Regions from separate parts of the Citrobacter sp. C1 genome, predicted to be linked through region 2. Evidence: predicted binding sites of a transcription regulator. Region 2 holds the regulator's gene; each other region holds the start of a gene.
The links. Region 2 encodes Fur, which represses iron uptake genes when iron is present. Its sites were predicted from a motif close to ATAATAATGAGAACNACTATCAA; they were not measured.

Region 1 (10,477 bases), 1.8 Mb from region 2:
TTCAGTAACCCTACCTTACTTGCGGAACGGGAAGTCAAAGGCAGCCAGCAGAGCACGGCCTTCTTCATCAGATTTCGCAGTAGTGGTAATGGTAATATCCAAACCACGCACGCGGTCGACTTTATCGTAGTCGATTTCTGGGAAGATGATCTGCTCACGGACACCCATGCTGTAGTTACCACGACCGTCGAAAGACTTAGCGGACAAGCCACGGAAGTCACGGATACGTGGAACAGCAATAGTGATCAGGCGCTCAAAGAACTCCCACATGCGTTCGCCACGCAGAGTTACTTTACAGCCGATCGGATAGCCCTGACGGATTTTGAAGCCTGCAACAGATTTGCGTGCTTTGGTGATCAACGGCTTTTGACCGGAGATTGCTGTCAGATCAGCTGCTGCGTTATCCAGCAGTTTCTTGTCAGCGATCGCTTCACCAACACCCATGTTCAGGGTGATCTTCTCGACCCGAGGGACTTGCATGACAGAATTGTAGTTAAACTCAGTCATGAGTTTAGCGACTACTTCGTCTTTGTAGTAATCATGCAGTTTCGCCATCGTACTACTCCAAATTACTTGATAGTTTCGCTGTTAGACTTGAAGAAACGGACTTTTTTGCCATCTTCGAATCTAAAGCCTACACGGTCAGCCTTGCCGGTTGCCGCGTTGAAGATAGCAAGGTTAGAGATCTGAATAGCTGCTTCTTTCTCTACAATGCCGCCTGGTTGGTTCAGGGCCGGAACCGGCTTCTGATGTTTCTTAACCAGGTTGATACCTTCAACAATGACCTTGCCGGAAGACAGGACATTTTTTACTTTACCGCGTTTACCTTTATCTTTACCGGTTAACACGATAACTTCGTCATCACGACGGATCTTCGCTGCCATGATTCGCTCCTTAGAGTACTTCTGGTGCCAGAGAGATAATTTTCATGAACTTCTCGTTACGAAGTTCACGAGTTACCGGCCCAAAAATACGCGTACCGATAGGTTGCTCACTGTTATTGTTTAAAATAACGCATGCATTACCATCGAAGCGAATGACAGAACCGTCCGGGCGACGAACACCCTTCTTGGTGCGCACCACTACCGCCTTCAGCACATCACCTTTTTTGACCTTACCACGCGGAATTGCTTCCTTGATGGTGATCTTGATGATGTCGCCTACGCCTGCGTAGCGACGGTGCGAGCCACCCAGAACCTTGATACACATTACGCGACGTGCACCGGAGTTGTCGGCGACGTTCAGCATAGTCTGTTCTTGGATCATTTTAGTGCTCCGCTAATGTCAACTACTACTGAGACCCGAAAATCAGGTCGTTAAAAAGCCCCATATCGGGGGCGCGGCATTATAACACCGCTTCAACGATATGGGTAGAAAAAATAAACGGCTCATCGCTGAGCCGTTTATTCGTTGAGAATGCATACTCTATTACAGAATAGCTTTCTCTACAACGCGAACCAGCGTCCAGGACTTAGTCTTGGACAGCGGACGGCATTCGCGGATTTCAACCACGTCACCAGTACCGCATTCGTTGTTCTCGTCATGTACGTGCAGTTTGGTCGTACGCTTGATGAATTTACCGTAGATCGGGTGTTTCACAAAACGTTCGATAGCAACAACAATGGATTTCTCCATTTTGTCGCTAACAACGCGACCTTGCAGAGTACGGATTTTATCGGTCATTACGCACCCGCCTTCTCAGTCAGTAAAGTCTTAACGCGTGCGACATCACGACGCACTTGCTTCAACAGGTGAGACTGTTGCAGCTGGCCACTTGCAGCCTGCATACGCAGGTTGAACTGCTCACGCAGCAGATTCAGCAGCTCGGTGTTCAGCTCTTCAACACTCTTCTCACGCAGCTCTTTTGCTTTCATTACATCACCGTCTTAGTTACAAAGGTGGTTTTAATCGGCAGTTTCGCTGCTGCCAGCTTGAATGCTTCACGGGCCAGCTCTTCCGGTACACCGTCCATTTCATACAGGACTTTACCCGGCTGAATCAAGGCAACCCAATACTCCACGTTACCTTTACCTTTACCCATACGCACTGCCAGCGGCTTTTCAGTGATCGGTTTGTCCGGGAATACACGGATCCAGATCTTACCTTGACGCTTAACTGCACGGGTCATAGCACGACGTGCTGCTTCGATCTGACGGGCAGTCAGACGACCACGGCCAACAGCTTTCAGACCGAAGCTGCCGAAGCTAACATCCGTACCCTGCGCCAGACCGCGGTTACGGCCTTTGTGCATTTTACGGAATTTTGTACGCTTTGGTTGTAACATCAGCGACGCTCCTTATTTACGGCCTTTACGCTGCTGCTTTTTAGGTTGAGCAGCCGGTTCCGGTTGTTCAACAGCAGCCATACCACCCAGGATCTCGCCTTTGAAGATCCATACCTTAACGCCGATTACACCGTAAGTGGTGTGCGCTTCAGAGGTGTTGTAGTCGATGTCAGCACGCAGAGTGTGCAGCGGTACGCGACCTTCGCGGTACCATTCGGTACGTGCGATTTCCGCGCCGCCCAGACGGCCGCTAACTTCAACTTTAATACCTTTAGCGCCCAGACGCATTGCGTTCTGTACAGCACGCTTCATAGCACGACGGAACATAACACGACGTTCCAGCTGAGAAGTGATGCTGTCAGCAACTAATTTTGCGTCCAGTTCAGGCTTACGCACTTCGGCGATATTGATCTGGGCAGGAACGCCAGCAATATCAGCTACGACTTTGCGCAGTTTTTCTACGTCTTCGCCTTTCTTACCGATAACGATACCCGGGCGAGCGGTGTGAATGGTCACACGGATGCTCTTAGCCGGACGCTCGATAACGATACGAGATACAGACGCTTTAGCCAGTTCCTTAGTCAGGTACTGACGTACTTTAAAATCGCTGTCCAGGTTGTCAGCGAATTCTTTGGTGTTCGCAAACCAGGTTGAGTTCCATGGTTTTACAATACCCAGGCGAATACCATTAGGATGTACTTTCTGACCCATTGCTAGTCTCCAGAGTCTCAGCGATCGGACACAACCACAGTAATGTGGCTGGTGCGCTTCAGGATGCGATCTGCACGACCTTTTGCACGCGGCATAATGCGCTTCATGCTAGGGCCTTCGTCTACGAAAATTTTCGTAACTTTCAGATCGTCAATGTCAGCGCCATCGTTGTGTTCAGCGTTAGCAATGGCAGATTCCAGGACTTTCTTAACCAGTACAGCCGCTTTCTTATTGGTGTAGGTCAGAATATCCAGAGCCTGCGACACTTTCTTACCGCGAATCAGGTCTGCAACAAGGCGAACCTTCTGAGCAGAAGAACGAGCATGGCGATGTTGAGCTAAAGTTTCCATCTCTTCCTCCTACCTTATTTCTTCTTCGCTTTTTTATCAGCAGCATGGCCGCGATAAGTACGAGTCGGTGCGAATTCACCCAGTTTGTGACCGACCATTTCGTCGGAAACAAATACCGGAACGTGCTGACGACCATTATGGACAGCGATGGTCAAACCGATCATGTTAGGAAAGATCGTTGAACGACGGGACCAAGTGCGCAGGGGCTTCTTGTCTCCGCTTTCCACCGCTTTCTCTACCTTCTTCAGCAAGTGCAGGTCAATAAAAGGACCTTTCTTGAGAGAACGTGGCATGGCTTATCCTCTAAAATTATTTGCTACGGCGACGTACGATGAATTTATCAGTACGCTTGTTGCTGCGGGTCTTCTTACCTTTGGTCTGAACGCCCCACGGAGTTACCGGGTGCTTACCAAAGTTACGACCTTCACCACCACCATGTGGGTGATCGACTGGGTTCATCGCAGTACCGCGAACGGTAGGACGAACACCACGCCAGCGTGCAGCACCTGCTTTACCCAGAACGCGCAGCATATGCTCAGCATTGCCAACTTCGCCCAGAGTTGCACGGCAGTCTGCTTCGACTTTACGCATTTCACCAGAACGCAGACGCAGGGTGACATAAGCACCATCACGAGCAACGATCTGAACGTAAGTACCAGCGGAACGTGCCAGCTGACCGCCTTTACCTGGTTTCATTTCTACGTTATGAACGGTAGAACCAACCGGGATATTGCGCATCGGCAGGGTGTTACCTGCTTTGATTGCAGCATCAACGCCAGATTGAACCTGGTCGCCAGCTTTCAGGCCTTTAGGGGCCAGGATGTAACGACGTTCGCCGTCTTTGTACAGAACCAGCGCGATGTTCGCGGAACGGTTCGGATCGTACTCAAGACGTTCAACAATTGCCGGGATACCGTCTTTGTTGCGTTTGAAGTCAACGATACGATAAGCCTGCTTGTGACCACCACCGATGTGACGAGTGGTGATACGGCCATTGTTGTTACGACCACCGGATTTGCTGTTTTTTTCAACCAGCGGAGCAAAAGGTTTGCCCTTGTGCAGCTCTGGGTTGACCACTTTAACAACGTGGCGACGACCCGGAGATGTCGGTTTACATTTAACAACTGCCATTGTATTACTCCTCCGACTTACTCAGCGCCGCCGACGAAGTCCAGATTCTGGCCTTCCTTCAGGGTGACGTAAGCTTTTTTCCAGTCGCTACGACGACCGATACGCTGTCCGTGACGTTTAACTTTCCCTTTAACAACCAGGGTGTTAACGACTTCGACTTCGACTTCAAACAGTTTCTGCACAGCAGCTTTGATTTCTGCTTTGGTCGCGTCTTTAGCAACTTTGAGAACGATGGTATTGGTTTTTTCCATCGCAGCAGACGCTTTTTCAGAAACGTGCGGTGCGCGCAGCACCTTCAGCAAACGTTCTTCACGAATCATGCCAGCATCTCCTCAACTTGCTTAACAGCATCAGCAGTCATTACGACTTTGTCGAAGGCGATCAGGCTAACCGGGTCGATACCAGTTGCATCGCGTACGTCAACCTTGTGCAGGTTGCGCGCAGCCAGGAACAGGTTTTCGTCCAGCTCACCGGTGATGATCAGCACATCTTCCAGAGCCATGTCTTTCAGTTTCTGTGCCAGCAGCTTAGTTTTAGGCGCTTCTACAGAGAATGATTCGACAACGATCAGACGATCCTGACGTACCAGTTCGGACAGAATGCTTTTCAGCGCGCCGCGGTACATCTTTTTGTTAACTTTTTGACTGTGGTCCTGCGGGCGAGCAGCGAAGGTTACGCCACCGGAACGCCAGATCGGGCTCTTGATAGAACCTGAACGCGCACGGCCGGTACCTTTCTGGCGCCACGGCTTTTTGCCTGAACCAGTTACTTCAGCACGAGTCTTCTGAGCACGAGTACCCTGACGAGCACCAGCTGCATAAGCAACAACAACCTGGTGAACCAGCGCTTCGTTGAAATCACGACCGAAGGTAGTTTCGGAAACAGTCAGCGCGCTCTGCGCGTCTTTCAATACTAATTCCATTGCTATCCCCTTACGCCTTCACAGCTGGTTTAACGATCAGGTCGCAACCGGTCGCACCCGGAACACCACCTTTAACCAGCAGCAGGTTGCGCTCAGCGTCAACGCGTACTACGTCAAGGCTCTGAACGGTGACACGCTCGTTACCCATCTGACCTGCCATTTTCTTGCCTTTGAACACTTTGCCCGGAGTCTGGTTCTGACCGATAGAACCCGGAACGCGGTGAGACAAGGAGTTACCGTGAGTCGCGTCCTGGGTACGGAAGTTCCAGCGCTTAACGGTACCAGCGAAACCTTTACCTTTAGAGGTACCGGTTACGTCAACTTTTTTAACGTCAGCAAACAGTTCAACGCTAATGTTCTGACCAACGGTGTATTCTTCACCATCTGCCAGACGGAACTCCCACAGGCCGCGGCCAGCTTCTACGCCAGCTTTAGCAAAGTGACCAGCTTCCGGCTTGGTTACACGGTTAGCTTTTTTAGCACCAGTGGTAACCTGAACAGCGCGATAGCCATCGTTAGCCAGATCTTTGATCTGAGTAACGCGGTTTGCTTCAACTTCGATAACGGTTACTGGGATAGATACGCCATCTTCAGTGAAGATGCGGGTCATACCCACTTTTTTACCGACTAAACCAATCATTGTATCAACCTCTCAATCGCTCGATGACCTGATTAACCCAGGCTGATCTGCACGTCTACACCGGCAGCCAGGTCCAGACGCATCAGAGCATCAACGGTTTTTTCAGTTGGCTCAACGATGTCAACCAGACGCTTGTGAGTGCGAATTTCGTACTGATCACGCGCGTCTTTGTTAACGTGCGGAGAGATCAGAACGGTAAAGCGCTCTTTGCGGGTCGGCAGCGGGATCGGACCACGAACCTGCGCACCAGTGCGCTTGGCAGTCTCGACGATTTCCGCGGTTGATTGATCGATCAGACGATGATCAAACGCTTTCAAACGGATACGGATTCTTTGGTTCTGCATGAGACCAGAGCTCCAATTATTTTATAGACGAAATAGTTACTCCTCAAACCCATTACGATTGATGGGAGAGTGTAACCGTTCTTACAGAGTTCCCCGATTGGGAACATTGTCTGGTATCGCTTTCGCAGTACCGGTGGCTCATATCGAACCGCTGTCAATATTAGACAAGCCCGCGCATTATACGTAAATCTCAGCCTTACGCAAGTGCCGTGTAGATATTAATCACTCAACCAGTAATGCGAGCCCGATTCCGCTCTGAATGCAGAGGTTTTTGTTCATCGTAATTTCTCCGGAAGGAAGCCAACAGAATGAGCAATCAAGCCTTGTATGGTCAGCACGATTTCTTGAAGGTGGCATCTATTTCCACAAAGGATTCGCGCATGTACGCCGACCTCCCCTTTCTGTTTTTCTACATTTCATTATGCGGGCTACTTTGGGCCCAGGATTTACGTACCGGGTTATTACCCGACAAGTTGACCTGCCCTCTGCTCTGGTGCGGTCTTATTTACTACCAGTGCTGTAAACCGGCACTGTTATCCAACGCACTTTGGGGAGCCATAGCAGGCTATAGCGCATTTTCGCTGCTCTACTGGAGTTACCGCCTGGTGCGGCGGTATGAGGGATTAGGCTATGGTGATGTAAAATTCCTCGCCGCCTTGGGTGCCTGGCATCGGTGGGAGTCATTACCACTATTGGTCTTCCTTGCGGCTTGTTTAGCGTGCTGCATGATGGGAGCTGATTATGTAAGACACGGAAAAAAAGGACTAAAAAACCCGCTGCCTTTTGGACCCTATCTGGCGGCTGCGGGTTTTATTATTGGCGGGGTAAATCTGGTACGGGGCTTTTAGTCACTGACTTTAATTTGCGACTGCAGGTAATTTTGCAATCCCAGTTTTCCAATCAGATCCAGCTCCGTTTCGAGCCAGTCGATATGCCCTTCTTCGTCGGTGAGGATCTCTATCATCATATCCCGACTGACATAGTCATGAACGCTATCGGCATAGGCAATGGCTTCACGTAAATCTTTTGCGCCATCCAGCTCAAGTCGAAGATCTGACTGAAGCATCTCCTCAACGTCTTCGCCAATCCCCAACTTACCCAAGTCCTGTAAATTTGGGAGCCCTTCTAAAAACAAAATACGCTCAATGTATTTATCGGCGTGTTTCATCTCATCAATAGATTCATGGTACTCAACATCATTGAGCCGAGTCAGCCCCCAGTTTTTAAACATTCGGGCATGAAGAAAATACTGGTTGATCGCGACAAGCTCATTTCCCAATAGTTTATTGAGATAACTTATGATTTTAACATCACCTTTCATTTTATAGTCCCTCCGCTTCCACTCTTAGAGCGTAGATGGGGCTACAGGGATGTCAAAAAAAAGAGTGTGACTTAGGCGATCTCTTTAAATTCTGGCATTTGTGTTAATTCATCTTGCATCACTTCACGCGCAGCGCGAATGCATTTACCACATTGATTTCCAACAGGAATAAATTTTCGTAATTGTTGAAAAGATTGCGGATGAAACTGGCGAACAGCCTGACGAATTTTTTTATCACTTATCGCATTACACAAACAAACGTACATGATCGCTCCCGTTCAATTTATGCGCAAAGTGTAAATGAGAATAGTTATGATTACAATAGCACAATACTGTTTGTATGCCGACGCGGCTTGCGAAAAATGCGAATAAATATTACAGGTGTCAAATATCAGGCAGCAAAAAGGGCGCCTAAGCGCCCTTTTCAATTCAAAACTAATTAACGAGTAATTAGCTCAGAACTTTAGCAACAACGCCCGCACCAACAGTACGGCCGCCTTCACGGATTGCGAAACGCAGACCGTCGTCCATCGCGATCGGGTGGATCAGGGTAACAACCATTTTGATGTTGTCGCCCGGCATTACCATCTCTACGCCTTCCGGCAGTTCGATGGTACCAGTCACGTCAGTAGTACGGAAGTAGAACTGCGGACGGTAGCCTTTGAAGAACGGAGTATGACGGCCGCCTTCGTCTTTGGACAGGATATAAACTTCAGATTCGAACTTGGTGTGCGGCTTGATAGAGCCCGGCTTAGCCAGTACCTGACCACGTTCGATTTCTTCACGTTTGATACCACGCAGCAGAACACCAACGTTCTCACCAGCACGGCCTTCGTCCAGCAGTTTGCGGAACATTTCAACGCCAGTACAGGTAGACTTAGCAGTCTCTTTGATACCAACGATTTCAACTTCTTCGCCAACTTTAACGATACCGCGCTCTACACGACCGGTAACAACAGTACCACGGCCGGAGATGGAGAATACGTCTTCGATAGGCAGCAGGAACGGCTTGTCAATCGCACGCTCTGGTTCCGGGATGTAAGAATCCAGGTAGCCAGCCAGTTCAACGATTTTAGCTTCCCACTCAGCTTCGCCTTCCAGCGCTTTCAGAGCAGAACCACGAACGATCGGAGTATCGTCGCCCGGGAAATCGTACTGAGACAGAAGTTCACGAACTTCCATTTCTACCAGTTCCAGCAGCTCTTCGTCATCAACCATGTCGCATTTGTTCAGGAACACGATGATGTACGGAACGCCAACCTGACGACCCAGCAGGATGTGCTCACGAGTCTGCGGCATCGGGCCGTCAGTCGCAGCAACAACCAGGATCGCGCCGTCCATCTGCGCAGCACCGGTGATCATGTTTTTAACATAGTCGGCGTGGCCCGGGCAGTCTACGTGTGCGTAGTGGCGAGACGGGGTGTCATATTCAACGTGAGAAGTGTTGATGGTGATACCACGTGCTTTTTCTTCCGGTGCGTTATCGATCTGATCGAATGCACGAGCAGAACCGCCGTAGGTTTTAGCCAGTACGGTGGTGATTGCAGCGGTCAGTGTAGTTTTACCGTGGTCAACGTGGCCGATGGTGCCGACGTTAACGTGCGGTTTTGTACGTTCAAATTTTTCTTTAGACACGGCTATATTCCTTACTATAGTGCTCTCCCCTTATAGAGAGAGCACGGGATTTTGGTTTTTAACCTGCGGCTTATTTACCGCGGGCTTCGATTACGGCCTGAGCAACGTTGTTCGGCGCATCATCATACTTCAGGAATTCCATAGAGTAAGATGCACGACCTTTGGTCAGAGAACGCAGCTGAGTTGCATATCCGAACATTTCAGACAGCGGAACTTCAGCATGAATCTGAACACCAGTAGCGTTAGATTCCTGACCTTTCAACTGACCACGACGACGGCTAAGGTCACCGATGACGTCACCAGTGTTCTCTTCCGGCGTTTCTACTTCAACCTTCATGATCGGCTCAAGCAGAACAGGTTTCGCTTTCTTAAAGCCATCTTTGAAGGCGATAGAAGCAGCCAGTTTAAACGCCAGCTCAGAGGAGTCAACGTCATGGTAAGAACCGAAGTGCAGACGCACGCCCAGATCAACAACCGGATAGCCAGCCAGCGGGCCAGATTTCAGCTGTTCCTGGATGCCTTTATCAACGGCCGGGATGTATTCGCCAGGAATTACACCACCTTTGATGTCGTTGATGAACTCGTAGCCTTTCGGGTTTGAACCCGGCTCCAGCGGGTACATGTCGATAACAACATGACCGTACTGACCGCGACCACCAGACTGCTTAGCGTGTTTACCTTCGATATCGGTAACTTTCGCGCGAATCGCTTCACGGTAAGCAACCTGAGGTTTACCGACGTTCGCTTCAACGTTGAATTCACGCTTCATGCGGTCAACGATGATGTCGAGGTGCAGCTCACCCATACCGGCGATAATGGTCTGGTTAGATTCTTCGTCAGTCCATACGCGGAAAGACGGGTCTTCTTTAGCCAGACGGCCCAGAGCCAGACCCATTTTTTCCTGGTCAGCTTTGGTTTTCGGTTCTACCGCGATGGAGATTACCGGCTCAGGGAATTCCATACGCTCCAGAATGATCACGTGGTCTGGATCACAAATGGTGTCACCAGTTGTCACATCTTTCAGACCGATCGCAGCCGCGATATCGCCCGCGCGAACTTCTTTGATCTCTTCACGCTTGTTGGCGTGCATCTGTACGATACGACCAAAACGTTCACGAGCCGATTTCACTGGGTTGTAA
Region 2 (10,477 bases):
TTCTTATCATCGTCTAACAGATTGACGCCGTAGGTAATACCCGGTTGAGTGCTGTCGAGGTAATGCAGCACGCTTTCAACTTGTGCAGGGGTGCCAAAATAGTTTTCAACAATCACCGCATCTACGCCATTTTGTTGATAGATAGCGATCTCTTTTTTTGCATTTTCGAGGACATCACGGTCGTTTTCACCTTTCAAATGCAGCATGGCAAGAATGAATTTATTGTCACCAAATAACGTTTCAACTTTATTTTTCATGTTCGCTCCTGGCATTAAAAATCATCTGATTTTGGGGTGCTGTTGAATAACACATCATTGCAGTACTGGATGGTTTCTTTGGATTCCAGAACGGCGGTTCTAATTAGCGCTTGGGTGTCGTCGGTATCGGGGTTTTCCAGAATCAATGCAATCAGTAACGGTAAATTGAGTCCGGTGATTAAATGCAGGCGCGGATCGTCAAGATGAGTAATAAACTCGTTAGTCACGCTTCCCTTAGAGATATCGGTGATCACAATGGCTTCATCTTGGCTGCCCAACGTGCTCATGAATTTTTGTACGCTGAGTTTGATATCAGGCACATCCTCGGTGTAGGCACACAGCGTGGAAATATCTTCATTTTTACCCACGACCATTTCCAGTGAATCCCTGATTCCATCAGCAAATCTGCCATGACTGGCGAACAAAAACTTACGCATACCGCTCCATGCTCCACAATGAGTGACGACACTACAGGCGTCGCCATAAATGATGAGACTGAATTGAGATAGCAGGAATCATGCCAGCTAATGTCAAAACGGAAGGAGGTGAGAGGGGAGGGTTAATCCATTAGTATGATTTTAAAGGATTAATTTGATTTTATAATATCGTAAATATAGCCGATTTCGCTGAACGGAATGGTGACACTATAGGTATCTTCTATGACACTAAAGGCATCCTGAATCATGCACAGTGTTTCTTTATCACTTTGACTAAGCGTCTGCTGTGCCGGGTAGTTCTCAAGAGGAATCTGACGAATCAAACGTTCCAGCATGCAGCTGGCATGGACATACAGGTTAATCTTCGTCTCATTGGCTAAGCGTTTTTTGAGTAATCTTTCGAGAGTACTGATACAGATATCAAGGTGCTCAAGGATTTTTCCGGTATCCAGAATCGTCAACTGAGCGATGACCCGCTTGAGCGAAAAGTTATGTACCAATCTGTCGTTGATGGTCTGAATCATATCGGTATCAGCAATGCCCTGGAAAACCGTTTCCAGGCGAACATCACCCCGGCCGCTGATCAGGTCATCCAATGAAATATAGGGAATAAAGGGGATATCCGGATTAGCTGTTCCGACAACAGCAATAATGTCATAGAACTGAGACAGTGACTGGCGGGAGGACTCTGAAAGCAGTAGCTGGTGGTCATAGGCGATAACATCCACCCCTGCTTCTTTCGGAATACTGTCTTCCAGCAATGTCTGTATTCGCTGCGCCGTACCCATTCCGGTATAGCAGCTGGTAATGATTACTGGGCGTTTGACCTGCTCTGAATAGATGATTTTACTGTCATTCTTTTGGTAAGAGGTGACGTTCTCAACAATGCTTTCCAGCGGAGCGTTATCTAATAATAACTCACCGACGTGTAGCGCCATTGCCGTGGAGACATTATTAATAATGGCGACAGGGAAATGGATGCTTTTATTGAACTCAGAGTAAATATCCGTTAACGACCCCATATCTACCAGAATGACCAGCCCATTGGACATATCATTATCATTAATGTACTGCAGTATATTACTGGCGATATCTTTGATGGCCGTGTCGATAGGCATATCGAAGGAGGCAAAAAGGGTTTCACCCAACATGCGGTTCACGACATTGGCAATACTGCTGGCCGTTGCATAGCCATGTGCCAGAATGACCGCTTTGGTTCGTGGTGCAACGGTCACCATCTTCATACTTTTCAAATATAGCGTGAAGAAAACGTCATCTTCCTGGGTAATCTTGAGATCAAATCGCTGGGCGATCTGTGTTGATAACATACTCGCAATCAGGTTCTCTTCTGCCAAATATTGGCTAATATACTGATGTAAATTTTTGAGCGTTTTTTTATGCGCCAGGATGCCGTCATTACCCTGCTTATTTTTAGTGAATAAATACCATGCTAAGCCGTACAGTCGATTACCGTTAAATTGGACCGAATGTTTGCTTTCTATCTGCTGAACAATATCCTGGATAGTATTGAGATGTGAATAAATGGTCGGGTGATCGTTTTGTGCCGTTGGGTTAAATATGATCTTATCGAACAGCGTATCGATTTCACGAGAGACTTCTGGGAGCAGTACATTTTCGCTATTTTGCTGAAACAGGCTGAAGATCTTATCCCAGAATTCACTAATAAAATGGTTCAACGGTACTACAGGGAGAACCAATTGCTGTAGCGTCATCGAAGGGGTAAATACGACAGCGGTTCCTACAACCTGGTGATTAATTTGCACACCATGCGGCATAAAGCTGTCTGGTAGATCGTCTAAGTGTAAAGAGAGGCACTGATCTGCTTGAGACTTTGCAAAACGCGTGGCACTCAGGCAGGTGATGGTATTTTTTAATTCACCGATATTTCCGCTGTAGATGTGTCGTTTTAAGACGTTCAGCACCTGTGGGGACAGTTTGATATTGCGCTTGAGCAGTTTCGACTCATGCAGGAAAAAGGCATAAATAAACTGGATTTTTTCCGCTTCACCGCGCTGTTCCAACGAAGGAATGGCAATATTCAGCGGGATACGACGTATAAACGTTTCCAGAAAATACTCTTTGGGCGAGACGGTTGTGGCGAAAACCAGTCTGACCTGAGCGCTGATTTCTTTTTCGCTTTCCCCCATGCGACGAAAACGCCCGGTATCCATAAAGGTGAATAACTTTTCCTGACCCTCCGGATGTAAGCGGTGGATCTCATCCAGAAATAGCACCCCTCCATCGGCTTTTTGCAGAAGTCCTTCGCTGGTTTTATCTGCCCCTGTAAATGCACCTTTGATATAGCCAAAGAGGTGACTCGAAAGTAATTCAGGGTTGTTGGCATATTGAGCACAATTGAACGCAATAAATGGCGCGGTGGGGGGCAGGATTTTCTTCTCCACAGCTCGCTGCCAGGATAATTGTGCCAGCATGCTCTTACCGCTGCCGGTCGGGCCATACAGCATTACTGACAGACCGTGAGGGGGATAACAGATCGCGGTATTCAATTTTTCTATAACGGGGACTAAACTTCCCTGGGAACCGATCAATCCGGCAAACGTGTCTTGTTGTTTATATTGATGCTTTTTTAGCTCAGCGGCGCCTGAGAAGACGGATTGACTGACACGAAAAAACTGTTCTTCAAAAACGGCTTTGTGCAGAAAATAGACGGGCCGGGTATTCAGTTTTATGACCAGATTATCGTCAATGAGCTGATTCAGATAGTGGCTGATGGTATTACGCTTCACATTGAAGTGTTCTGCCATCGTTTGGGCCGTATGAAAGTCGTCCAGCGAGTCAAAAGAAAAATGACGGGTCTCTTCTGCCAAAAATGCAAAGATCTCTTCTTTTAACACCGTGAGCCTCTTAACTGTTCCATGCGGGTTCTAACGTCTGGTGCGCATATAAAAGTAACAAAAATAAAATGTTGTGGGACATCATGGCTCATTTGGAGTTTTTGAGTCATCACGTTTTCTACGCGTGTTATTTTGATTTAGCCGCGGGGGAGGTTATCACATTTTGCGGATAGTCGGCGGATGGTTGGCGGTGATTGTGACTATTTCGTACTTAAATTTTACTGATACGTTAATCCCCGGCTCAACGTTGAGCGGGGGACTGACGTGATTCAAAACTTATTTTGCAACACCGTCGTGCGCATGCTCATCTTCGCGGCAATCGCCTTCAGCGCAGTGGCCGTAAAGATAGAGGCTATGGTTCGTTAAACGAATACCATGTTTAGTGGCAATCTCACGCTGGCGCGCTTCGATAGAGTCATCGCTGAATTCGACCACTTTGCCACAGTCGAGGCAAATCAGGTGATCGTGATGATGCTGTTGAGTCAGTTCGAAGACGGATTTGCCCCCTTCGAAATTATGGCGGGTCACGATACCGGCATCATCAAACTGGTTCAGTACGCGATACACGGTCGCCAGACCAATCTCTTCACCCATATCGATCAGGCGTTTATATAAGTCTTCCGCACTGACGTGATGGTTATCCGGTCCCTGAAGAACTTCCAGAATTTTTAAACGAGGAAGCGTTACTTTCAGGCCAGCCTTCTTTAATGCGGTATTGTTGTCAGTCATGCGGAATCTGTCCTGTAGCTAAACGGTTCACTTCATTAAAAGAAGTGACAGAAAATGCACTTGAGATAATGCGTATCATTATAGAACTGCCACGCCTAAATGAAAACTGCAAGCCTCTGGCAAATATTGTTAATCAAAACGTGGTATCGCCAACAAACACACTGTGCAATACCCGATTGGCATCCAGCCATTGTACAGGGTCAGGCGAGAAAGTTACAAATTTGTAGCAATTATTTTGATTGGTTTTATCTATTGATGCGGCACAGATGAAGATCTGCGCCGCACGAAATTAGGCGTTAATAATCTCGTCGAGATGCAGTTCTGCTGAAATCTGCTTAACCCATTTTTCAACGCGTTCTGCGGTCAGTTCAGGCTGGCGATCTTCATCGATAGCCAGGCCGACAAAGTGGTCGTCGTCAGCCAAACCTTTGGATGCTTCAAAGTGGTAACCCGCCGTTGGCCAGTGACCGACGATGGTTGCGCCGCGCGGTTCGATGATGTCGCGAATCGTGCCTAACGCATCGCAGAAATATTCTGCGTAATCTTCCTGATCGCCACAGCCAAACAAAGCAACCAGTTTACCGTTAAAATCAATGTCTTCGAGGGTCGGGAAGAAGTCGTCCCAGTCACACTGCGCTTCGCCGTAGTACCAGGTCGGGATGCCGAGCAGCAGAATGTCATACCCTTCCAGGTCTTCTTTGCTGCTTTTTGCAATGTCATGTACATCGGCAACGTCTTTACCAAGCTGTTTTTGAATCATTTTTGCGATGTTTTCGGTATTACCGGTGTCGCTGCCGAAAAAGATGCCAGTGATTGCCATGAGTAAAATAACCTCTTGAAACTTATTGAAATGGTGGTGGCGCATTGCCCACGGATAAGGGCAATCATAGCAGAACAGTCAGGCATGCGGAAACAGCAAACACGCTGGACTGCACTCTGTGCTACACGATTTATGATTTATACCCGTCATACTTCAAGCTGCATGTGCGTTGGCTTTCCTCGCTCACCCCAGTCACGTACTTATGTACACTCCTGGAGATTCGCTGCGTCGCCGCCTTGATGCAACTCGAATTATTTAGGGTATAGAGCAGAATTTCAGACTATGCCTGACCACGCAATGTGGCGAGTTGGATCATCAGCATTTCTTCAATGAGTTCACTGCGGCTCATATTACGCGCATCAGCCAGCTCATTCAGCGCGTCAACGGCGTCGGCGTTCAGTTTCAGTTCGACACGCTTAAGCCCACGAACTTTGTCGCGTTTAAGCTGATTACGTTTGTTAATACGTAACTGTTCATCACGCGAAAGCGGATTGGTTTTGGGTCGTCCCGGGCGACGCTCCTGCGCGAACAGATCTAATGTCGTACGGTCCGTTTGTTCTTTGGCCATGATCTTGGTGACTTCGGGGAAACAATCAGCCAGGCGTCTGCCCGGATGGATAGCGCGCCATCATACATCAGCAGGGGAGGCGCGCCAACGCCCACGCACGTAATCGCGCGCGGACGCTGAGTTTTTAATCAGTTAGCCTGTTCTGTCAGATAACGACGGATGGCGCGCAGCACGGCTTCGGGTTTTTCTGCATGCACCCAATGGCCCGCGCCGGCAATGACATGTGCCCGTGCCTGGGGAAATTGCGCCAGCAATGGGGCTCGATACGCTTCAGTAACGTACGGTGAGTTCCCCCCAGGGATGAACAGCGCCGGGTGATCCCAGGCCGGAATGGTTTCCCAGCCGACAATATGCGGATACTGATCCCACAATACCGGGACGTTAAAGCGCCATTCACCGTCTATAAATGATTTCAGCAGAAACTGGATCACGCCTTCTTCTTTAAGATGTTGGCGCATCACGCTAGCCGCCTGCTGGCGCGACGCGGCTTCTGTATCCGTCACCGCATTAATCGCCGCAAATATCTCATCGTGACGGCGGACCTGGTAATCAACCGGGGCAATATCGATAGCCACCAGCTTATCGATACGTTCCGGTGCCAGGGCGGTTAGCGCCATCACGGCTTTGCCCCCCATTGAATGGCCAATAAAGGTGGCTTTTTCTATCTGTTGGGCATCCAACGTATCCAGCAGATCTTGCGCCATCGCCGGGTAGTTCATCTCCGGAGAACGGGGTGAGAGGCCATGATTTCGCATATCAACCTGGATGATATTGTGATCGACAACCAGAGAGCGGGCCAGTATGCCCAGATTGTCCAGGCTGCCAAACAGCCCGTGCACCAGGACGATGGGAGAATTATTGTGCAGGTTTTGTGCAGATTGCGCTCGGATATTCAATTTCATGGCAAAGTTCTTTTTTTCACGCTAGCGGGTTAGGGTATCATGTTGACCATTCTGCCACACGGCTGCAACAACTACGGTTACTCCGAGTTTTTCCGGCCATCGGGCTTGACGCTATCCGCTGTTGGGATTTGCCTTTACACTACGCGTGTACAGTCCCAACAACTTGTATTCAGCTAAACACCGCACTGGATTAAGATGAAAACGATTGAAGTTGATGATGAACTCTATAGCTATATTGCCAGCCATACCAAGCATATCGGCGAGAGCGCATCCGACATTTTACGGCGTATGTTGAAGTTTTCCGCCGCATCACAGCCTGCCACGCCGGTGGTGAAAGACGTCCGCGCCGTGCAACCTGTCGTGGAAGCCAAGCCGGTTAACCCTGTAAAAGACAAAGTGCGCGCCATGCGTGAACTGCTGCTTTCCGATGAATATGCGGAACAGAAAAAAGCAGTGAATCGCTTTATGCTGGTGCTGTCTACACTCTATTCACTGGATCAACACGCGTTTGCCGAGGCAACAGAATCGTTGCATGGTCGCACGCGCGTCTATTTTGCAGCGGATGAACAGACGCTGCTGAAAAATGGTAATCAAACCAAGCCGAAACACGTGCCAGGCACGCCGTATTGGGTGATCACCAACACGAATACCGGCCGTAAATGCAGCATGGTTGAACACATCATGCAGTCAATGCAATTCCCTGCGGAATTGATTGAAAAGGTTTGCGGAACAATTTAATCCTTGCATTAGAAGGACCAGGCAATGGCAATCCACAATCGTGCAGGTCAACCTGCACAACAGAGTGATCTGATTAACGTCGCCCAACTGACGGCACAGTACTATGTACTGAAACCAGAAGCAGGGAATGCAGAGCACGCCGTTAAGTTCGGTACGTCCGGGCATCGCGGCAGTGCAGGTCGTCACAGTTTTAACGAACCGCACATTCTGGCTATCGCTCAAGCGATTGCTGAAGAACGTGCGAAAAACGGAATTACTGGCCCTTGTTATGTGGGCAAGGACACTCACGCGCTGTCTGAACCGGCATTTATCTCTGTACTGGAAGTGCTGGCGGCAAACGGTGTTGATGTCATCGTGCAGGAAAATAACGGCTATACGCCAACGCCCGCCGTGTCTAACGCTATCCTGGTCCACAACAAAAAAGGCGGCCCGTTGGCTGACGGTATTGTGATCACACCGTCCCATAACCCGCCGGAGGATGGCGGGATTAAATACAACCCGCCAAACGGTGGTCCGGCAGATACTAACGTCACTAAAGTGGTGGAAGACAGGGCCAATGCACTACTGGCCGATGGCCTTAACGGCGTGAAACGTATTTCACTGGATGCGGCGCTGGCGTCGGGTCACGTGAAAGAACAGGATCTGGTGCAACCGTTCGTTGAAGGATTGGCAGACATCGTCGATATGGCCGCGATCCAGAAAGCGGGCCTGACGCTGGGTGTTGATCCGCTGGGTGGCTCCGGTATCGAATACTGGAAGCGTATTGCTGAGCACTACAAACTGAATCTGACCATCGTTAACGATCAGGTTGATCAGACCTTCCGCTTTATGCATCTCGACAAAGATGGCGCCATCCGTATGGACTGCTCTTCTGAGTGTGCCATGGCGGGTCTGTTGGCGCTGCGTGATAAGTTCGATCTGGCGTTTGCCAACGATCCGGACTACGACCGTCACGGCATTGTTACCCCGGCTGGGTTAATGAACCCGAACCATTATCTGGCGGTGGCAATCAACTACCTGTTCCAGCATCGTCCGCAGTGGGGCAAAGAGGTTGCTGTCGGTAAAACGCTGGTGTCCTCCGCGATGATTGACCGCGTGGTGAATGACCTGGGTCGCAAGCTGGTGGAAGTGCCGGTTGGCTTTAAATGGTTCGTTGACGGTCTGTTTGACGGCAGCTTTGGCTTTGGCGGTGAAGAGAGCGCGGGCGCGTCATTCCTGCGTTTCGACGGTACGCCATGGTCGACGGACAAAGACGGGATCATCATGTGCCTGCTGGCAGCGGAAATTACCGCGGTTACCGGTAAGAACCCGCAGGAGCACTATAATGAGCTGGCCGCGCGCTTTGGTGCGCCAAGCTACAACCGTTTACAGGCTCCCGCGACGTCTGCGCAGAAAGCTGCGCTGTCTAAACTGTCTCCGGAAATGGTTAGCGCCAGTACGCTTGCCGGTGACCCGATCACTGCACGTCTGACCGCTGCACCAGGTAACGGTGCCTCCATTGGCGGTCTGAAGGTGATGACCGACAACGGCTGGTTTGCCGCACGCCCGTCCGGCACCGAGGACGCCTACAAGATTTACTGTGAAAGCTTCCTCGGCGCTGAGCATCGCCAGCAGATTGAGAAAGAAGCGGTTGAGATTGTCAGCGAAGTGCTGAAAAACGCATAAGGCGTAGACCGGATGACGATGCTCGCGTCGCCATCCGGCATGAATTATAAAAGCCGGATAGCTTATATGCTGATCCGGCTTTTTTATTCAGCATCTGTTCACGGCATAAACCGATAGCCGATCCCGGTTTCGGTAATAAAGTGACGTGGACGGGCCGGATCCAGCTCGAGCTTCTGGCGCAAGTGCCCCATATAGATTCGCAGGTAGTGGCTGTGCTCGACGGCATTGGGTCCCCATACCTGGTTTAACAACTGGCGTTGGGTGAGTACTTTACCCGCGTTGTTCAGCAGGACCGCAAGCAGGCGAAACTCAATCGGCGTCAGATGTATTTCCTCTTCACCACGGTGTACCAGCCGCGCGGCAATATCCACTTTAATGTTTGAGAATTGAACCACCGGTTCGGGCGTTTGCCCGGTTGCGTGGCGGCGTAAGGCCACGCGTAAACGCGCCTGCAGCTCGCCAATACCAAACGGTTTGCTGAGATAATCATCGGCACCGGCGTCCAGCGCGGCGATTTTGTCGCTCTCCTCACTGCGGGCAGAAAGCACAATCACCGGGATGGCACTCCATTGTCGCAGGTCGCGAATAAAATCGATGCCGTCACCGTCCGGCAGGCCGAGATCGAGAATGATGAGATCGGGTTTTCGCGTGGCCGCTTCCAGCAGGCCACGTTGCAGCGTTTCTGCTTCGTAAACGCGCAGGCCATCGGCTTCCAGCGCGGTGCGCAGAAAGCGGCGAATGGCCTGTTCATCTTCAACAATCAGTACGTTTGTCACATATCCTCATGAAAATCTTCAAGTTCAGGGGGCGTTTCCTGCGGGAGTGTAACACGGAAGCATGCGCCACCCTGCGGTCGATTGTGGGCGGTAATCGTCCCGCCGTGTACGTTCACAATCGCCTGACAAATAGCCAGTCCCAGCCCTACGCCCGGTACTGAGGATTCTTTGTTTCCCCGGGAGAACTTGTCGAAAATAGCGTGCTCTTGGCCCGCTGGAATGCCGGGGCCATTATCCCATACATCCAGAAACAGATGCTCACCTTCTACCTGCGCATCAATGCCGATTTGCGCCTGTGGACCTGCGTACTTAATGGCGTTTTCCAGCAGGTTAATCAGCACCCGTTCAAACAGTGGACCGTCAACGTGAATCAGCGTCAACGGCGCCGGAAGCGACAAATTAATCGGCGCGGCTAAGCCAGGTTCCAGCATTTGCAGGGCGCTACCTACTACTTCTTCCAGCGTTAACCACTCCTTCTTAAGATTAAAGCCGCCAGACTGGATCCGCGCCATATCCAGCAAATTATTGACCAGCCGGGTGGTATTGAGCACGTGCTGGCGAATTTCGCTGGCCTGGCGGGCATGGGGAGAACCTTCGCTGGCGAGATCCAGCGTTAAAATCTCCGCCTGACCGAACAGCACCGTGAGTGGCGTGCGTAAATCATGGGAGAGGGCCGCCAGCAGAGCGTTGCGGATGCTCTCTCGTTCGC
Region 3 (10,477 bases), 2.1 Mb from region 2:
TGACGGCCGGTGAAAAAAGCCGCGTGGGTTCGCATTTAGCCATTTCCACTCGTCATTACGTTCCATTTAGGAACAAAAAACAATTTTTACGTTCCGAAATGAAACTCATTTTACTTGAGTTTTTTTCCGCGCTGACTCGGCCAGAATCTCTCCATCGCCTCCGCTACCATGACCATGCATTCGGGGGTTTGTTTAATACTCAACCTGCCGGAGCCGTTATGTCTCAATTCTTTTTTAACCAGCGTACCCATCTCGTTAACGATGTCATCGACGGTACGATTATCGCCAGTCCGTGGAATAACCTGGCACGCCTGGAGAGCGATCCGGCCATCCGCATCGTAGTGCGTCGCGATCTCAACAAAGAGAACGTCGCAGTGATCTCCGGCGGTGGCTCAGGTCACGAACCCGCCCACGTTGGATTTATCGGTAAAGGCATGTTAACTGCCGCGGTTTGCGGTGACGTGTTTGCTTCGCCGAGCGTCGATGCGGTACTGACCGCCATTCAGGCGGTGACCGGTGAGGCAGGCTGCCTGCTGATCGTGAAGAACTACACCGGCGATCGCCTAAATTTTGGCCTGGCCGCCGAGAAAGCGCGTCGGCTCGGTTATAACGTCGAAATGCTGATCGTCGGCGACGACATTTCGCTACCGGATAACAAGCACCCACGCGGGATCGCTGGCACCATCCTGGTGCACAAAGTTGCCGGCTATTTCGCCGAACGTGGCTACAACCTCGCTACCGTGCTGCGTGAAGCACAGTATGCGGCGAACAACACCTTCAGCCTGGGCGTCGCACTCTCCAGCTGTCATTTGCCACAGGAGACCGACGAGGCTCCGCGTCACCATCCGGGCCATGCAGAGCTGGGCATGGGCATTCACGGCGAGCCGGGTGCGTCGGTGATTGACACGCAAAACAGCGCGCAGGTGGTTAATCTGATGGTAGAGACGCTGATGGCCGCCCTGCCGGAAACCGGCCGTCTGGCAGTGATGATCAATAACCTCGGCGGCGTTTCCGTTGCCGAAATGGCCATCATTACCCGCGAACTGGCCAACAGCCCGCTGCACGAACGTATCGACTGGCTGATTGGCCCGGCCTCGCTGGTCACCGCGCTGGATATGAAAGGCTTCTCGCTGACCGCCATGGTGCTGGAAGAAAGCATCGAAAAAGCGCTGTTGACCGAAGTGGAAACCAGTAACTGGTCAACGCCCGTGCCCCCACGTGACATCACGACCGTGCCGTCATCTCAGCGCAGTGCACGCGTGGAATTTCAGCCTTCGGCTAACGAACAGGTTGCCGGGATTATTGAGCAAGTCACCGCAACGCTCGCCAATCTTGAAGCGCACCTCAATGCGCTGGATGCGAAAGTCGGCGACGGCGATACCGGGTCAACCTTTGCCGCAGGTGCGCGTGAAATTGCCGACCTGCTACATCACCAGCAGCTTCCGCTGGCTAACCTTGCCACGTTGTTTGCACTGATTGGCGAGCGCCTGACCGTGGTCATGGGGGGCTCCAGCGGCGTATTGATGTCAATTTTCTTCACCGCTGCCGGACAAAAGCTGGAGCAGGGTGCCGGGGTCGCCGATGCGCTAAATACGGGGCTCGCCCAGATGAAGTTCTACGGTGGTGCAGATGAAGGCGATCGTACGATGATTGATGCGCTGCAGCCCGCGCTAACATCGCTACTGGCACAACCACATAACCTGCAAGCCGCCTATGACGCTGCGCTGGCAGGCGCAGAACGGACCTGCCTGTCGAGCAAAGCCAACGCCGGGCGCGCGTCGTATCTCAGCAGTGATAGCCTGCTTGGTAATATGGACCCCGGCGCACACGCGGTGGCAATGGTGTTTAAAGCGCTGGCAGAGAGTGAGTTGGGCTAAGTTCTTCGTTCTACGGGTTATCAATGCCTGATGGCGCTTCGCTTATCAGGCCTACGGTTTGCTCACTTTTGTAGGCCGGATAAGGCGCTTGCGCTGATATCCGGCGAAGAAATGCCTGATGGCGCTTCGCTTATCAGGCCTACGGTTTGCTCGCTTTTGTAGGCCGGATAAGGCGCTTGCGCTGATATCCGGCAAAACATTAACGATAAACGCGAAGTCCGCCCTCTACGCCCCGGCTAAACAGCACCTGCCAAAGCTCGATATCTCTGGCACGGAATGCCCCAGCACACGCGCATAAATAGTAATTAAACATCCTTTTGAAGGTCGCGGAATAACGCGACGACAGCGTCGGCCATGCCTGGTTAAACCGTTCATGCCAGGCCATCAGCGTTTTATCGTAGTCGCTGCCGAAGTTATGCCAGTCCTCCATCACAAACCGCGATTCGCTGGCCTCGGCAATGTGGGAAATCGCCGGTAAACAGCCGTTTGGGAAGATATATTTATTGATCCACGGATCCACACTCATCCCTTTTTTATTGCTGCCAATGGTATGCAGCAGGAACAATCCATCGGGTTTTAAGCAGCGGTCGGCAATACTGAAATAGGTGTCGTAGTTTTTCGGGCCCACGTGTTCAAACATCCCCACGGAGACAATACGATCATAGTGTTTATCGAGGTCGCGATAATCCTGCAGCAGAATAGTGACATCCAGCCCGTCACAGCGCTGCTGCGCCATTTTCTGCTGTTCTTTCGAGATGGTAACCCCGTCTACCGCTACGCCATAATGGCGTGCGGCATATTCAGCCAGCCCGCCCCAGCCACAACCGATATCCAGCAAACGCATGCCCGGTTGCAATTGCAGCTTCTCACAAATCATTTTTAATTTGGCATTCTGCGCGTCGTCTAATGTTGTCGCGTCTTTCCAGTAGCCGCAGGAATATTGCATGTGGGGATCAAGCATCAGGGCGAAAAGATCGTTACCTATATCGTAGTGTTCTTTGCCGACAATCCAGGCACGGCTGCGTGATTGCAGATTAAACAAACGCGCGCTGGCAATGCGTAAAATATCTTTCAGATTGCCCGGCATTTTTTGGTCGAGTTTTGCTTTAAGGATTTTGCAGAACAGAATATCGAGCCGCTCGCAATCCCACCAGCCTTCCATATAGCTTTCACCCAGCCCTAACGAGCCTTGTTGCAGCACCCGTTTAAAGAAACCGGCATGGTGAAGTTGAATGTCCCAGGCGCGCGAACCATTAATCTGGATATCAGCCTGCTGGAGCAGGTCTTTCCCCATTCGGGTCCAGTTATCATTTGTTTCATTGACGATGACAGCATCAGAACACAGCGAATTCATGGTATTTACCAAAGGTGGACGAATAATTCTTACGCAAGATTATTATGGAAAACAGGGTGTATGTATTATGATTTGCGGACAAGATCTATCGAACAGAAGCCACATCACCGGAAGTATCAGGTATTTTTTATGGACACCCTCAGGCAAAAACAGTGGAGTTCTTTCCCGGATGATTCAATGGCGGAACTGCCGCAGGACGTGTACTTTCGTTCTTATGTCCTTGAAGCGAATAACCATGTTCCACCGCATTCACACGCATTTACCCAGTTTCATTTCGCCCGTAAGGGCAGCATGCGCATTGATGTCGCCGGTAAATGCTGGATAATTCCCGCACATTACGGTATCTGGATCCCGAATAATATTGAGCATGCGGTATGGGCGCTGGATGACGTGTATTTAGAGAATCTGGATATTAAGCCAGGCTTTCTTGAGAAGCGCATCGACGAGTGTAAAGTGGTGGCGATCAGTGATTTCGCCAGAGAGTTTATTCATTACGCCACCAACGTCATTTCAGGCCATTATGATAGCCAGTCAAAAGAAGGAAAACTGGTGAGCGTGCTGGTCGATATTATTTTGCAATTACCGGAAGTCGCCTTTGTATTACCCTGGCCGCAGGATGCAGAATTAACAAAAGTGTGCCGGACAATACAGGAATCTCCCGCACGGGAACACTCGGTGGAGTACTGGGCTAATCATCTTGGCATGTCCGCCCGGACTTTCTCGCGTCATTTCAAAAAAGAAACCGGGTTACCGTTCAGCGTCTGGAAGCAAAAGATGCGTATTCTGGAATCGGTGTTAATGCTGAAGAAAAATAAAAGCGTTACCGCCGTGGCGCTCGACGTGGGGTATTCAAGCACCGCGGCGTTTAGCTACGCGTTCCGCCAGGCATTTGGCGTTCCGCCGTCAAATTATTAATCAGCCGCTTTCCGCTGATGCCAGTAGGCTGCCGCACGCACCCGCTGCGGGTCAAACGCCTCGGTTTCAAAGCGGGCGCTCAAATTTTTTACCACTTTCCCTTCGCCGGTTACCCAGATGAAATAATCGTCTGCAGGCACCGTCAGCCGAGCCAGCGCGTCATCCACCGCCTGTTCGTCATGCCCGACAAACCACTGGATAGCAAACCCATCCAGATGGGCAAGGTAGTCCTGATACGCCGCATCCTGCACGCTTACCAGCGCCGTGACGTTCGGGCGTCGCGCTAAACGACTGAGCGCTTCCAGGCGACGGCGCAATGCGGGCATTCCCGATTCATCGCACACATAAACCTGATACGCATACTCTTCCGGTACCACCAGCGAGCCGCGCGGTCCGCCAATCGTCAGTGTATCCCCTGCACGGGCATGCATCGCCCACGTACTCGCCACGCCACCGTCATGAATATAAAAATCCAGCGCCAGTTCATGACGCGCATCATCGTATAGCGGCGTGTAATCCCGGGACGCAGGGCGCACACCGTCAGCCCAGACGATGCCCTCATCGGTAACCACCGGCGGCACAAAATGGCTGCCTGGCTCAGGAAAGAAAACTTTGGCGTGGTCATCAAAGCCGCGTGAGCTGAAGCCGTCCAGCGCCTCCCCGCCCAGCACGATGCGCTGAAAACCTGCGCTGATACGCTCAACGCGCAGGACGGTAAGTTCACGGAAGCGCAGTTCATTACGAACGCGCTGGGGGTAGCGTGAGGTGTTTTTTGTCATTTTTCGCCTTCGTGAGGATAATACGATATATCTAAATTAATATTCAAATGATAATGATTGCTAATAACAAAGATTGCAAGCATTTTTTTGATACACTCACAGCGTAAAACCCCCTTCTCATCACTGATGATAATTTACATAGAAATCAATCAATTAAAACACCATTCTATCACACACTTGCAAAGTCATAACTTTTAGATATAAATTAGATATATCGAAACAACATCTGGAGACTACCATGCAAAACCACCATGACGGTTGCTGCAAACATGCAGATCACCCACACGAAGGTTGCTGCAAAGGCGAAGAACATCGCCACGAAGGCTGCAACAGTGAAGGACATCACCACGAGCACGGCTGCGGGCATCGCCATGGTCGCGGTGGCGGCGGGCGTCGTCAGCGTTTCTTCGGTCACGGCGAATTACGCCTGGTGATTCTGGATATTTTGACCCGCGATGCCAGCCACGGCTATGAGCTGATCAAAGCCATCGAAACGCTGACCCAGGGCCACTACACGCCGAGTCCAGGGGTGATTTATCCGACGCTGGATTTCTTGCAGGATCAAGAGCTGATTGTCATCAGCGAAGAGGAAGGTGGGCGTAAACAGATCACGATCACGGCGCAAGGCCAGCAGTGGCTGGAGGAAAATCGCGAGCATCTGGCGCTTATTCATGAACGCGTTAAAGCACGCTGCGTTGGCTTTGAATTACGTAAAAACCCGCAGATGAAACGCGCGCTGGAAAACTTCAAAGCCGTACTGGATCTGCGGGTCAATCACGGTGACACCAGCGATGCGCAGATCAAAAAAATCATCGGTATTATCGATCGCGCAGCGCTGGATATCGCTCAACTGGATTAATCGGGTCATCGGGCGGAACCCGGTGTTCCGCCTGAATAGCTGCGCTTAATGCAGCACCGTCACCGCATCTTCCAGGCGCCCGGCGCGATGTTTCACCCGCACAGAAATTTGCGCGCTCTCTTCAACCAGCTCGGCATTTTTCTGCGTAATATTGCTCAACTCATTCACCGCACGGGTCAGGCTGCTCAGCCCGTCCGCTTGTTCCAGCGTCGAATGGCTGATTTGTGCAATCAGCTGGGTGACGTTCTGTACCTGCGCCACAATGTCGTCCATCGTGCGGCCAGCGGCGTGAACCTGGCTGGATCCGGACCGCACCTTGTCGGCACTGGCATCAATCAGCTTGCGGATGTCATTCGCCGCACTGGCGCTCCGGCTGGCAAGATGGCGTACTTCCCCTGCCACGACGGCAAACCCTTTCCCCTGCTCGCCCGCTCGCGCCGCTTCAACCGCCGCATTCAATGCCAGGATATTGGTCTGGAAAGCAATATCGTTAATCAGCGTGGTGATGGTGCCGATACGCTGGGTGCTGCTGGCGATATCGTCCATCGTTTTGATCACCGTCTCCATCGCCTCGCCTCCCTGCGTTGCCGCACTGCTGGCGGCAATCGAGAGTTTGTCAGCCGCAGATGCTGTCGCCGAGTTTTGCTTCACCGACGCCGCCATCTGGTTCATCGTCGTCACCGTTTCCTGCACGTTTTCAACCGTTTGCTGGGTGTGCTTGTTTAAATCATCGCTACCTTTTGCCAGCGTATCGCTGTCGTTACGCACGCAGGAAACCTGGCTTGAAACGTCGTGAATAAGCCAGCGGCACATTAATCCCAGTTGCCCCACCGCCCGCAGCATCAGGCCCAACTCATCGCTGCGGTTCAGGTGCGTCACGCTGTTGCGCTCGCCGGTCGCCACTTTCAGCGCCTGGCGGGCGACATTTTCTATCGGGCGTACAATTTGCCATTCGAAAATCGCCGCACCCGCCAGCATCACCAGCGCACTCACCAGCAGCAGCGGCCACGCCGCGCCCATTTGCTGCAACGCTGCCGCCAGCACGGCAAACATCAGTGTCATCACGCTGCGCACCCGCCAGCGAACCGGCAGCGCCGGCAGCTTTCCCAGCCAACTTTTACGCACCACGAGTCCCTTATGGATGCGTTTGTTGCAACGTCCTTCATTTAGCGCCTGATACAACGGCTCGACCGCTGCAATCTCCTCCTGCGTCGCCCGGGTTCGAATCGACATATACCCGGTCATTCGCCCTTCACGTACCATCGGCACCGCATTGGCTCGCACCCAGTAGTGATCGCCGTTTTTACAGCGATTTTTTACAATGCCGCTCCATGGCTCCCCCTGTTGCAGCGTGTACCACATATCAGCAAATGCCGCCTTGGGCATGTCCGGGTGACGAACCTGATTATGCGGCTTGCCGAGCAGCTCGCTCAGCTGATAGCCGCTAACCTGGACAAACGTGTCATTCGCATGAGTGATGTAGCTTTGTAAATCGGTAGTCGACATGAGGGTAATATCATCATCCAGCGGAGTATGCTGCTGACTAACGTAGGGATCAGAAGACATGGTTGCGTCCTATGCAGGTTATCTGGTTGTTAACTTTTTCGGCATATGTTATTTCGGCGATAATTTTTTTATCTTTAGTTGTTAAATTTGATTTAGATCGCAATTTGCGATTAAACCTCAGAATTTGTATGTTTTCTAATTCATTGATTTAAAATACTTTCATCCTGTAACTATTCAATCAAGCTTCACTCTGCGCACCGTCACAGTGCAACTTCTGCCTGTTTTTGGCGCAGAAGATCGCGTATCTCACCTGTTTTCAGAGAGTCAACCTGGGCAAAATACCGCCAAATGTTAACTTTTGGCATTAAATGTTTCACAAATGAAATGTATCATGGTGTTTATCCCGATTTTCGTTAAGCGCGCCGGGATGGCGTAATCCCTGCAATACTTAATTCAGTATCATGTGATACGCGAACTCCGGGAGCATATTTTGAACAGGTTACCTTCCAGCGCATCGGCCCTGGCCTGCAGCGCACACGCACTGAACCTCATCGAAAAGCGAACGCTTGATCATGAGGAAATGAAAGCACTTAACCGAGAGGTCATTGAATACTTCAAAGAGCATGTCAATCCGGGGTTCTTAGAGTATCGAAAATCTGTAACTGCCGGCGGGGATTACGGAGCCGTAGAGTGGCAAGCGGGAAGCCTGAATACGCTTGTCGACACCCAGGGACAGGAATTTGTTGACTGCCTGGGCGGTTTTGGAATTTTCAACGTGGGGCACCGTAATCCAGTAGTGGTCTCCGCCGTACAGAATCAACTCGCTAAACAACCTCTGCACAGCCAGGAATTACTTGACCCCTTGCGGGCCATGTTGGCGAAAACGCTCGCCGCACTGGCGCCCGGCAAGCTGAAATACAGCTTCTTTTGCAACAGCGGAACCGAGTCGGTTGAAGCGGCGCTGAAGCTGGCGAAAGCCTATCAATCGCCACGCGGCAAATTTACGTTTATTGCCACCAGCGGCGCGTTCCACGGTAAATCGCTGGGCGCACTGTCCGCGACGGCCAAATCCACGTTCCGTAAACCGTTTATGCCATTGCTGCCGGGCTTCCGTCATGTTCCGTTTGGTGACATTGACGCGATGCGTACCGTGCTCAGCGAGTGTAAAAAGACCGGTGACGATGTAGCTGCCGTGATCCTCGAGCCGATTCAGGGTGAAGGTGGCGTGATCCTGCCACCGCAGGGATACCTGACCGCCGTGCGCAAACTGTGCGACGAGTTTGGCGCGCTGATGATCCTTGATGAAGTGCAAACCGGCATGGGTCGTACTGGCAAGATGTTCGCCTGCGAGCACGAAAACGTGCAGCCCGACATTATGTGTCTGGCGAAAGCGCTAGGCGGCGGCGTAATGCCTATCGGTGCGACCATCGCTACCGAAGAGGTGTTCTCCGTGCTGTTCGATAACCCATTCCTGCACACCACCACCTTTGGCGGCAACCCGCTTTCCTGTGCGGCGGCACTCGCAACCATCAATGTCCTACTGGAGCAGAATTTACCGGCTCAGGCAGAACAAAAAGGCGATATGTTGCTGGATGGCTTCCGACATCTGGCGCGGGAATACCCGGATCTGGTGCAGGACGTACGCGGTAAAGGCATGCTGATGGCGATCGAATTTGTTGATAATGAGATCGGCTACAACTTTGCCAGCGAGATGTTCCGCCAGCGGGTGTTGGTTGCCGGAACGCTGAACAACGCGAAGACGATCCGCATCGAACCGCCGCTCACGTTAACCATCGAACAATGTGAGTTGGTATTACGCTCAACGCGTAAAGCGCTGGCCGCATTACGCGTCAGCGTAGAGCAAGTGTGACAGACGCCGGATGGCGCTGCACTTTTCCGGCCTACGGGATCACATGTAGGCCGGATAGGGCGTAACCGCCATCCGGCAGCATCACACGCTTACACAATCCGCACGCCTGCGGGCATCACGCGCTCTGGCGTCAACAGCACGCTTTCACTGCCATCGTCCGTTTCCGCACACAACAGCATGCATTCTGACGTTTCGCCGCGCATTTTCGCTTTTTGCAGATTACACAGCACCACCACCGTTTTCCCCATCAGCTCATCTTCGCGGTAGTAAGGCACCAGGCTGGTCACGGTTTGCAGCGTTCGTTCGCCGACATCGACCTGAACGATGTAGAGTTTATCGGCATTGTCATGACGCTTTACCTGGGTAATTGTTCCCACGCGAATTTCCATTCGGGCGAAATCCGTAAATGCGATCGTGTCCATTCTTTTCTCCTTTGGTAAAATTTTACTAAATGTTAGCAAAAAACCGTCCTGGCATTGTTCTCAAAAGCCGTAAAATGATGCGCCCATCACACTCTGAAAGCGGGGTTTTACCGTGAATATGTCAATTAGAGGTACTTTTTTTACTGAAAACAGGTGAATAGATAAGCACTTCATTTACAATGCGGGGGTAACTCAGGGAAAAGGTAAACATGGCAACACTTAAAGACATCGCAATCGAAGCTCGTGTATCCCTGGCGACAGTGTCCCGGGTGTTAAATGATGACCCGACGCTAAACGTAAAAGAAGAAACCAAGCGTCGCATTCTGGAGATCGCGGAAAAGCTGGAGTACAAAACCAGCAGCGCGCGTAAACACCAGACCAGTACGGTCGGCCCCCAGCATATTCTGGCGCTCTACAGCTACCAGCAGGATTTGGAAATCAACGATCCTTACTATCTCGCTATACGACACGGGATTGAAACGCAATGTGAAAAGCTGGGGATCGAACTAACCAACTGCTATGAACACAGCGGGTTGCCCGACCATAAAAATATTACCGGCATTCTCATCGTTGGTAAGCCATCTCCTGCCCAGCGCGCTGCAGCAACCGCGCTGACCGACAACATCTGCTTTATCGACTTTCATGAACCCGGTAGCGACTATGATGCCGTCGATATCGATCTGACCCGCATCAGCAAAGAGAGTATCGATTTTTTCATCGCCCAGGGCGTGACCCGCATTGGCTTCATCGGCGGTGAAGACGAGCCGGGCAAAGCGGATATCCGCGAGGCCGCGTTTGTCGAATACGGTCGCCTGCAGCAGGTGGTCTCGGAACACGATATCTATCGTGGCGGATTCTCCAGCTCGTCAGGTTATGAGTTGGCGAAAAAAATGCT

Region 1: bfd (bacterioferritin-associated ferredoxin) is a predicted target of Fur. The motif match lies at 8,004-8,026, and genes of this name have one in related genera.
Region 3: IB214_RS03030 (siderophore-interacting protein) is a predicted target of Fur. The motif match lies at 4,973-4,995, and genes of this name have one in related genera.

What each region holds. Positions count from the first base shown of each region.
Region 1 is NZ_CP115035.1:381,709-392,185, reverse strand. It holds gene rpsN (30S ribosomal protein S14) at 1-1, opposite strand, end outside; gene rplE (50S ribosomal protein L5) at 16-555, opposite strand; gene rplX (50S ribosomal protein L24) at 570-884, opposite strand; gene rplN (50S ribosomal protein L14) at 895-1,266, opposite strand; gene rpsQ (30S ribosomal protein S17) at 1,429-1,683, opposite strand; gene rpmC (50S ribosomal protein L29) at 1,683-1,874, opposite strand; gene rplP (50S ribosomal protein L16) at 1,874-2,284, opposite strand; gene rpsC (30S ribosomal protein S3) at 2,297-2,995, opposite strand; gene rplV (50S ribosomal protein L22) at 3,013-3,345, opposite strand; gene rpsS (30S ribosomal protein S19) at 3,360-3,638, opposite strand; gene rplB (50S ribosomal protein L2) at 3,655-4,476, opposite strand; gene rplW (50S ribosomal protein L23) at 4,494-4,796, opposite strand; gene rplD (50S ribosomal protein L4) at 4,793-5,398, opposite strand; gene rplC (50S ribosomal protein L3) at 5,409-6,038, opposite strand; gene rpsJ (30S ribosomal protein S10) at 6,071-6,382, opposite strand; gene IB214_RS01840 (A24 family peptidase) at 6,763-7,230, shown strand; gene bfr (bacterioferritin) at 7,227-7,703, opposite strand; gene bfd (bacterioferritin-associated ferredoxin) at 7,775-7,969, opposite strand; gene tuf (elongation factor Tu) at 8,154-9,338, opposite strand; gene fusA (elongation factor G) at 9,409-10,477, opposite strand, start outside.
Region 2 is NZ_CP115035.1:3,587,237-3,597,713, reverse strand. It holds gene IB214_RS17435 (BtpA/SgcQ family protein) at 1-257, opposite strand, end outside; gene IB214_RS17430 (PTS sugar transporter) at 272-694, opposite strand; gene IB214_RS17425 (sigma 54-interacting transcriptional regulator) at 844-3,570, opposite strand; gene fur (ferric iron uptake transcriptional regulator) at 3,847-4,299, opposite strand; gene IB214_RS17415 (ryhB-regulated fur leader peptide) at 4,292-4,378, opposite strand; gene fldA (flavodoxin FldA) at 4,589-5,119, opposite strand; gene ybfE (LexA regulated protein) at 5,400-5,687, opposite strand; gene ybfF (esterase) at 5,816-6,589, opposite strand; gene seqA (replication initiation negative regulator SeqA) at 6,785-7,327, shown strand; gene pgm (phosphoglucomutase (alpha-D-glucose-1,6-bisphosphate-dependent)) at 7,352-8,992, shown strand; gene kdpE (two-component system response regulator KdpE) at 9,091-9,768, opposite strand; gene kdpD (two-component system sensor histidine kinase KdpD) at 9,765-10,477, opposite strand, start outside.
Region 3 is NZ_CP115035.1:608,787-619,263, reverse strand. It holds gene IB214_RS03045 (glycerone kinase) at 219-1,877, shown strand; gene cfa (cyclopropane fatty acyl phospholipid synthase) at 2,077-3,231, opposite strand; partial or broken gene IB214_RS03035 (helix-turn-helix transcriptional regulator) at 3,299-4,146, shown strand; gene IB214_RS03030 (siderophore-interacting protein) at 4,143-4,925, opposite strand; gene IB214_RS03025 (PadR family transcriptional regulator) at 5,164-5,784, shown strand; gene IB214_RS03020 (PAS domain-containing methyl-accepting chemotaxis protein) at 5,830-7,350, opposite strand; gene ygjG (putrescine aminotransferase) at 7,781-9,160, shown strand; gene IB214_RS03010 (tRNA-binding protein) at 9,250-9,582, opposite strand; gene ebgR (transcriptional regulator EbgR) at 9,792-10,477, shown strand, end outside.